One region of the Exiguobacterium abrahamii genome, then DNA from elsewhere that is predicted to be linked to it. Evidence: riboswitches for the same ligand, from Rfam matches in the RefSeq annotation. Region 1 holds a riboswitch; each other region holds the start of a gene.
What was found. Region 1 has a riboswitch for thiamine pyrophosphate ahead of thiD (bifunctional hydroxymethylpyrimidine kinase/phosphomethylpyrimidine kinase). Riboswitches for the same ligand answer to the same signal wherever they lie in the genome.
Positions count from the first base shown of each region.

Region 1 (3,116 bases):
CGTTCGGACCTGTCACGACGAGGACAGATTTGTGTTTGCGAGCGAATGCACGAATACTTTCTCGATCCATCATTGCATCTCCCGCAGCATCGACTCCCTTAGTTCGCCCATCTTCCCCCAGTAACGTCTTGATTTCAGAAGCATTTCCTTTAATGACCGTACACCCGAGATCGATAAGTTCTTTAGAGAAGGCAGTACGTAATGTCGTTGCCCCTGCTCCAACTGGATCAAGAACGATTGGGACATTCAAACGTTCCGCTTCACGGGATGCAAGTCGTTGAGCTGCTTGCATGTCTGCATCGATCGTACCAATGTTTAAGACAAGTGCTTGCGCGAGTCTAACCATCTCTTCTACTTCGCGAATGTCTTCCGCCATGACGGGTGATGCTCCAACAGCGAGTGTGACGTTCGCGCAGTCGTTGATCGTCACCGTGTTCGTCAGATGGTGAATGAGTGGTTTGTGTTCAAGAATGGTCGTAAACATGTGTATCCCTCCAAAGTGAATGAAAATGATGTGTCGGTCCAATACCTTGTCCGAGGGCAAATCCATGACGAATTGCCTCCGTGACATAGCTCTTTGCCTGTCTTACGCTATCTGTTAAATCTTCTCCAAGCGCCATCCGCGCCGCAATCGCCGCAGATAAGGTACAACCAGTTCCATGAGTATGTTGATTGTCTAACCGTTCCGATGTGAAGCGGTGTTCCACTTCCCCATCAAACAACAAATCCGTCGCAGCTCCCGAGAGATGCCCACCTTTTAGTAATACTGCACCTGTCTGTGTAGCCAATTGATGCATCGCCAATCGCATTTCCTCTAGATTGGTCACTGATCGTCCTGTTAAACGCTCCGCTTCCGGTAAATTCGGTGTGACGAGTGTCGCAAGTGGTAGAAGTTCTGAAATCAATGCTTGTTCAGCCTCCGTCCGCAATAGGGCATGACCACCTTTAGCGACCATGACGGGATCTAATATGATCGGAACTGTCTGTTTGCGGAGATGTGTAGCAATGACACGAATCGTCTGCGCATTCGAGACCATTCCGATTTTGATCGCATCGACACGAATGTCTGAAAAAATCGACGTTAACTGGGCATCTACGATTTCTGGGGATAACTCTTCCACCGCTTGAACACCCAACGTATTTTGCGCCGTGACGGCTGTCAGGACGCTCATTCCATAAACGCCTAAAGCTGAAAATGTTTTTAAATCTGCTTGAATCCCCGCTCCACCACCGGAGTCGGATCCTGCAATCGTCAGTACGTGTTTCATGTTCTTTTCACCTTCCCATCGAGCAATGTAAGGGAGTCGTGACCGACAAAAAAAGCGTCGACCGCTGTAAAAAAGCAGTCGACGCTATACGAAAGCGTTATACACGCATTCCGGTATCCGTTCGGCTCAACTTTCCTACGCTGGTATTATCCAGTTCAGGTAATAGGGTCGAAAACAGATTGGTTTTCCTCTCAGCCGGATTCCTCCAGCTCCCCTAGTTGCTCAAGTATTCGTTTCGCCTTAACTGTAGCATAGAGAAGAAAAAAAAACGAGCCGAAGCCCGTTTTGATTACAGATATGCCAATGGATTGACTGCATTCAGAGGAGAAGAAGCACTGTATTGATAGCCTCCGACATGTAGTTCGAAATGTAAGTGTGGCCCTGTTGAATTCCCTGTACTACCAAGTGTTCCGACTTGCTGACCTTGAGAGACCGTTTGTCCTGCACGAACCGATAATGAACTCATATGTGCGTAGACGGTCGTGTACACTTGTCCATCGAGGAAGTGAGAAATCATGACATGATTACCGTAAGGTCCACCACCTGATGCTGTAATGACCGTTCCAGCTGCTGCAGCGACGATTGGAGACCCGACCGAACCACTGAAATCAACACCGTTGTGGAACGTATAACCGTTCGCGCCGCTTGCTGGTCCGAATCCTTGCGACACTCCACCAGAAGATGGTCGAACGAATTTCCCTCCACTCGAAACAACGGGCGGGGCAACAGAATCAGTAGATTCTGAACTCTTACCTGCTTGTTTTGCTGCTTGAGCATTCGCTTTAGCGGCTTTTTCAGCTGCTGCTTTCTCCGCTGCTGCTTTTTCAGCCGCTGCTTTAGCGGCTGCCTTTGCTGCCGCAATTGCACGTTCTTGCGCTTCGAGAGTCGCTTGAAGTTCTTTTGCGTCTAACAGTTCTGTCGTGAACTTCGTCTTCCCTTTTCGTAATTTCTTCAGCGTAGCACTACGTTCTTTCATTTGAAGCTTTAACGCTTTCTTTTGTTCAATCAATACTTTCTTTTCTTGCATTTGCTCCGCTTTTTTCTCAACGAGCGCTTGTTTTGCTTCTGCTAATTTTTGTTGCGTTGCGATGTAATCCGAAATCATTTTATCGTCTTGCTCAGCGATTTTTTTTCCCGCCATGACACGGCTGAATAAATCACCTAAGTCCTTCGATCCAAAAATGACTTCTTCCCATTTAATCGAGTTTCCATCGTTCTCTTGGAAAACACGCAAACGATCACCGAGTAATTCTTCCTGTTTCTGTAACATTTCTTCGTAACGGACGATGTCTGCCTTTAACTCATCGATTCGAACGTTCAACTGTTCAATTTGTTTATTTTTTTCGGAGACTTGGAAAATCTTTTCGTTGATTGCTGCGTCAATTTGATTGATTTGACGTTGCTCTTTTGAGATTTTAGCTTCTTGTTTTTTGATTGCTTTTTCAAGTTTACGTTGTTCAGCGGCATTCTCAGCCTTTTTTTCTTTAATTGTCGCTGCTGCAATCGGTTGTGTTCCTGTTATAAGTAATGCTCCTAAAACAATGGTAGAAATTAGTTTTTTTAGCATATATCGTTTTCCTCACTTATGTTTTTTCATATTTTATTATAGTATTCAAGTTTCTCTCATATCTGAAATAGATTATAGCACCGTAATCGTTTCAAAAAAATTTCATTTACATTTCAAATGAAAACGGTTTTTTGTAATATATGATTTATTTTTTGAAAATGACAAAAAAAGAACCGTTGCATACGCAACGATTCTTTACGATTAAAGCATCGACATTGGATTAACTGAGTTAGCTGGACCAGTCGCACTATAGCTATACCCACCGATATGGATTTCGAAGT
Region 1 covers NZ_JADOYC010000004.1:101,705-104,820, reverse strand. The annotation lists gene thiM (hydroxyethylthiazole kinase) at 1-484, opposite strand, end outside; gene thiD (bifunctional hydroxymethylpyrimidine kinase/phosphomethylpyrimidine kinase) at 465-1,268, opposite strand; TPP riboswitch at 1,384-1,494, opposite strand; gene ITJ88_RS12545 (murein hydrolase activator EnvC family protein) at 1,558-2,835, opposite strand; gene ITJ88_RS12540 (murein hydrolase activator EnvC family protein) at 3,037-3,116, opposite strand, start outside.

Region 2 (3,116 bases), on a different contig from region 1:
CACGATCCGCGTATCGGGCGACGAGTTCCATATCGTGTGTTGCCATGACGAGCGTCGTTCCGTTTTGTTGTTCCGTCAACAACTGTTCCATGAGCCGCCGCGTCGTCAATCCATCCTGTCCGAACGTCGGTTCATCGAGCAACAACACATCCTTCGACTGCCCGAGCATCGTCGCGACGCTGAGCCGTCGTTGTTGCCCCGTACTAAGCGCAAGCGGTGACTGCTGTTTGACGGATGCGAGTTCCAGCCGTTCGAGCAACGTCGTGCGCTCGTCACTCGTCGCTTCCCGGTGACTCCAGTCAATTTCCGCTTCGACCGTCAGCTTGAGAAACTGCAGATCCGGTTGTTGGAAGACATAGCCGACGTGCTCATAAAAGCGTCGCCGGGAGTAACGCTGAGCTGAACGTTCCTGGAACCGATATGTTCCTTGATGCGAGAGCAACCGACCGAGTGTTGCAAGCAACGTACTTTTCCCGGAGCCGTTTGCCCCGAGCAGCATCACCCATTCTCCTGTCTGCAGGGAAAATGTCGCATCGGTCAGCGGGTAAGGGGCTTTCGTCGATAATGCAGTGACGTGTAACAAGGCAGTGCCTGCTGTAGCGACTGAGGGAAGCACGTGAAGTCGCGCTGCTTGTGGTCCATCTATGGGTAACGTCTCTAACGTGTACGGATACAAAGAGGGAACAGCAATCCCTTTCGATTGAAGCTCTGTATACGCCTGCGGGAACAAATCCTGCGGATGCGCCGTTGCAGTCACCGATCCGTCCTCAAGTAAGACGATCTGATCGACATATGGCAAACAGACATCGAGTTGGTGTTCGATCAAGACGATCGTTAAATCATGTTCTTTCTGAATCCGAAAGATCAACGCCATCAGCTCGTGTTGCCCGATCGGGTCAATCTGAGCTGTTGGTTCATCGAGTAATAAGATCGTCGGCTCGAGCGCCAGGACCGCAGCGAGCGCGAGGCGTTGTTTCATCCCCCCGGATAGACTCGCGATTGGTGTCGAGAAGGGGAGAGGGAGACCAACAAGTGCGAGTAAGCGTTCAATGCGTTCCTCCATCTCTGCGCGTGGAATCGACCGGTTTTCTAAGCTAAAAGCGATTTCGCGTCCGATCGTTTCCATGCAGAACTGTTCTTCTGGGTTTTGGAACAGCACTCCGACCGAACCGGACCGGGTAACGGTTCCCGTCTGTTCGACTTCAATCGTCTCTGGTGTCAGTCCGGCTAGGGCATGAAGCAGTGTCGTCTTGCCACTCCCGCTTCGTCCGAGCAGAAGGGTCGTCCCGTGCTCGATCGTCAGCGATACATGATCGAGCACCGACTTCATCTGACCGGGGAAGCGGATGCTGAGATCATCGACAGTAATCATGCGACTTCCCGTTTCGTACGTCCTGCCGCAAACCCGTTCAAGACACCGGTCGCAACAAGGCGACGGACGAGAATCGCTGCAAGCAAGCCGCCCAGTAATGCGCCACTAATTAATTGTAAGCCAGTTGTCGCAAGCAACGTCGTCGTCGTGTAGTAACCGAATCCGTTCGCGATCAGACTATAGACGATGCTACCAATCGCGGCTCCAACACCCGATAACATCAATGTCCAGGTGTCATAACGGCGATAACGCGTCATCGCAAAGACGAGTTCCGCACCAAGCCCTTGGCAGACCCCGATCAGTAGAGCCGATAAACCAAAGTGACTACCCGTGAACAGTTCGACGGCTGCCGCGACGATTTCCGCGATGAGGGCGGCACCTGGTTTTTGAATGATTGCCGCGACGAGCGGGCTCGCGATGATCCAGATCCCAAACATCCAGTTGGCACCGACTGGTCCGAAGATTGCCGACATCGGTAACCAGAGTGTTGACCAACCGAGATAGATGACGCCGCAAGCGACGGCGAGCATCATCATGACCATGATTTCTTTCATTTTCCAGTGTTGCATCGTGTTCGTCCTCCTTTAAGTGGGGGAGACACCAAAAAAGACCGCCCTCCGTAAAAAGAGAGCGGTCCTCAGAAAAACTGCGCGCAGCAGGAGTCATTGGATGTGATCGCTCCACTTTCCTACGCTAGTATGAACTAGATCAGGTTCGAAGGGTCCGAAGTGAATCGTCTCAGCCAAATGGGCTCCCCTAGTGGATATGGTAATAGATGATACGCTGTTCACTTTAGGCAATCTTCTGTCTATTGTCAAGACACAAAAAAAACGATACGCCACAAAGGGCGTATCGTTAAACGACTTATTTGTTATCTTCGTTCTCTTCTTTTGCTTCTTCTGAAGACTCTTCCGTAGCTTCCGCTTCGTTGTCTTCACCAGCTTCCGCTTGCGCCTCAGCTTCTGCTTCTTCGATTTCCTCAAGATCCTGCTCGAGTGTAGATTCGACGACAGCTGCGACTTGAATGTCGCCTTCTGTGACGATACGGAAATCTTTTTGTTCCGGAAGATCAGCTACAGAAATCGAATCGCCGATTTCGAGGTTCGTGACGTCGATTTCGACGTTCTCTGGTAATTTATCTGGTGTTGCTGCGACTGTTACTTTAAAGAGTGTCTGTGACAGGAATCCGCCGACTTTAGCGCCAGCTGCTTCACCAACGAGTACGACGTCTGCTTCGACTTCTGTCTCTTCATCCATTTTAACGGCGATGAATTCAACGTGATCGACAGTTGGTGTGAAGACATCCATATCACGACGGTTGATCAAGACGTTAATATTTTTACCGTCGAGTTTCAGTGAAATCAAGACGTTCTCACCGTTTTCTCGAACGATTTTAAGCAATTCTTTTTCTTCAAATGCGATCGGTGTACTTTCCACTTTGTAACCATACACGACACCAAGAGCTTTTCCTTCATGACGTAATTGTTTACGGAGTGAGCGTGGACGTACCTCACGTTTTTCGGCTGTTAATTTAACTGACATGTTCATTTCCCCCTTGAATTTGGTATAGCCCTCAAAAGGTAATGAATGTAGGAGCAGGACAAGTCCTGAACAATTTAAATATGCTAAGACAATCGGTTTCAGACTCTTTTGAATCTGACGCTTTCGTGACTTTGCATTTCTCTCCCAGGTCATTACGCTGATATTGAGAAACATGTGTGAGTAAGTCACCGTTTGATGCGGT
Region 2 covers NZ_JADOYC010000001.1:1,267,110-1,270,225, forward strand. The annotation lists gene ITJ88_RS06500 (ABC transporter ATP-binding protein) at 1-1,372, opposite strand, end outside; gene ITJ88_RS06505 (ECF transporter S component) at 1,369-1,941, opposite strand; TPP riboswitch at 2,041-2,140, opposite strand; gene ITJ88_RS06510 (50S ribosomal protein L25/general stress protein Ctc) at 2,237-2,914, opposite strand.
Region 2: another riboswitch for thiamine pyrophosphate. It lies ahead of ITJ88_RS06505 (ECF transporter S component); the one in region 1 lies ahead of thiD (bifunctional hydroxymethylpyrimidine kinase/phosphomethylpyrimidine kinase).

Region 3 (3,116 bases), on a different contig from region 1:
TCTTTCAGAGAAACGAATTGATCAATCGGTCGAGCGAATCCTGACCCTGAAGGCAGAACGCGGAATATGGAACGGTACGACTGATTCGACATCACTAGCTGAAAAAATCGCGCAAGCGAACCAAATCGTCGGCAGTCCCGAGCATAAAGCAAAAGAACGCGCGATGACGGAAGCCGCAGTCACACTCGTGAAAAATAATCAGCGGACGTTACCATTCAAGCCGAAAAAGAATGCCAACGTCCTTGTGATCGCTCCTGCGGCGGATCAGACGGACAGCATGAAAAAGACGATCGCTTCCCTACCTAAGAATCGGAACTGGCACGTGACGACAGCGAATTACTCGGCTACTACGCTACCGCTCGACCAAAACCCGATATTACGGGCGCAACTCGATGCAGCAGATTACATCATCGTCGGTTCCAACGTCAACACGAGTGCTAAACTACTACCTAACGCACCAGAACAAGCGATTCCGGCTTCGATCTTCCGCTATGCGAAACAAACGGAGACACCATCCGTCCTGCTCAGTCTCCGTAACCCATACGATGTTGCTGTTCAACCGGACGCACCGGCACATGTCCTCGTCTATGGCTTCAAAGGTGATCCGAACGGTCCAGACTCCGAAGCAGGCAATCTAAAATCAGCGGGACCGAACCTGCCTGCAGGTATCCGCGCGATCTTCGGAACGTTCAAACCGCAAGGCACTTCACCGGTTGATGTGCCGGTCTTTCAGAACGGTGTCTTTACCGACAAACTGCATCTCGAATTCGGTGACGGCTTTAAAAACTGGAAAAAATGAGGACATGATACACAAAAGACCGAAGCTCCTTAAAGGATGCCTCGGTCTTTTAATGATGGATATGCAGATTCGGCTTCTGCTTTCGCACGCTCGTAGACACGATGAAGTGAATAAGTCAACGAAGCGTAGAGGACGACGACCAGGACAGTCGCGATGGAACTCCCCGTTGTAAAACCGAACTGAAGCAACCCCTGAAAATTCTGAATCGTAGCATATGTTCCGTACACCGCCATCAGGATGGGAATGATGTACCCAACAAATCTCACTTTTACTTTTCCAAGCACCTGCTGCACGACATATGCCGCGAGGATCACGAGTGCGATGACGACGATTTCCATTCCAATCCCTACTTTCACTAGATGGTATTCCTAATTCTACCACTTAGTGATTCAAGAAGATACCGCTCGTGCCGGAATCGTTTCGTAAACCGACGTAAACGTCTCTTCCGTCCATCCCATATGCCAAAACAGCAACTCATAATAACAGCTCGTCACGAAATGACGTTTCATCCGCTCGCGTTCCGTCGGGCTTGCTTGCTCCGCCAGCGCATCAAGCCGTGCAATCTGTTCAAAGACGACCTTTTCAAACCATTCCGAGCTGTACGTGTCGATCCATTGCTGATAGATTTTTTCTTCCGGTGTACACGTCAGTAATTGTTGCCCGACTTCATAATACAACCAGTAACATGGCAAGATGGCAGCAATCGTCTCTCCAAGCGTTCCTTCACTCGCATGATGCATGTGCGAGACGTACGCATATGCTGTCGGTGCCGGTTCAAATGCTTCAAGGTCTGCTGCCGTAATACCGAGCGGCTCAAAAAATGATTGATGTAAGCTCAGCTCTGCCTCGTAAGTCGAAGTCGCATGTTCGGCAAGTGTCGCGATCGTCGCAAAGTCGTCTGCTTTTGACGCTGCCTTTGCTTGAATCTTCGCAAAGTGTTTTAAGTAATAGGCATCCTGCATGACGTAATGCCGAAATTTCGAGAGTGGTAACGTCCCCTCTCCGATTCCTTGAACGAATGGGTGCGTAAAACTACTGTCCCAATACGCTTGTGCCGCTTGTTTGATTTCTTGTGTGAATGTCATGATCTCATCCTCCTCGTTTAGTTATGAAACGAAAAAACACCACCCCGAAACACACGGGCATGGCGCAAGAAGAACAAGACTTGACGCCACTTCCCTCCGTAAGTACGAACTTAATCAGGTTCAAAGGGTCCGAACGTCTTCGTTCGTCTCAGTCGGTCTACCGACTCCCCTAGTGGTCATTATTCGATTCAAATTCACTATAGCATGCTGAAAATGGAAGTCAAGTTGTCCTCTTTTCGCTATACTATGGAGTGTCAGAAGACGGATGCCGTCTCCATCTACAGACCGATTCCGAACTTCTTTCGTTCTCGTACACTAACTTTAGTACCTGATACTATAATTCATTCTGTTACTTACAAATTGGAGGATTTCATTATGCATACACCAACAAAAATCATAGCGTCAGCCGTTATCGCTTCTGCTCTATTACTCCCGACAGCCGCATCTGCCGAACAAGTCGTCGATAAGACGATCGTCACACTCGGGGAGTCGCTCGGCGCAAAGGATAAAGCTTGGGTGCTTTCCCGTCTCAATGCACCGGAAGGCATCACTCCGATCATCGCCACTTCTGCTGACGAAGAAAAATATCTCGGGAAAAACATTCCACAGTCGCAAAAAGGTGGCAATATGTATTCGTCGGCTAAGATTGAACTGACGGAAAAAGGTGATGGACTTTCCGTCTCGACGGAGAACATCACATGGGTGACAAAGGATATGTATCTCAACGCTCTCGTCACAGCGGGTGTCAAAGATGCCGATATCACGATCACTTCTCCCTACAAGGTGACCGGGACATCGGCACTGACAGGAATCATGAAAGCGTACGATCAAACTTCCGCTGAGACGGGAATTAAGTTAAGTGACGAACGCAAGGATTTAGCACAGCAAGAATTATCGGTCACATCAGACGTCGGAAAAACGGTCGGCACGGATAAAGTCGCTGACTTAATGAATGAGATCAAGGCTGAGATCGCCAATCAAAAACCGGAAACCAAAGTCGAGATCGAAAACCTGATCGTCCAAGTCATTCAAAACAACAATATCCAGTTGTCTGACGCACAAATGGACCGGTTGACGAATCTATTCAATCAAATGGAGCAAGCGAACATCAACTGGGGACAAATCGAGAGTGGTTTGAAAAATGCGGGGCAAGACATCCATGCCTTCGCAACATCAGAAGAAACGAAAGGGTTTTTCGCTAAATTATTCGATGGACTCAGTGACTTCTTCAG
Region 3 covers NZ_JADOYC010000002.1:280,025-283,140, reverse strand. The annotation lists gene ITJ88_RS11130 (glycoside hydrolase family 3 protein) at 1-799, shown strand, start outside; gene ITJ88_RS11125 (hypothetical protein) at 829-1,137, opposite strand; gene tenA (thiaminase II) at 1,189-1,884, opposite strand; TPP riboswitch at 1,959-2,065, opposite strand; gene ITJ88_RS11115 (DUF1002 domain-containing protein) at 2,260-3,116, shown strand, end outside.
Region 3: another riboswitch for thiamine pyrophosphate. It lies ahead of tenA (thiaminase II); the one in region 1 lies ahead of thiD (bifunctional hydroxymethylpyrimidine kinase/phosphomethylpyrimidine kinase).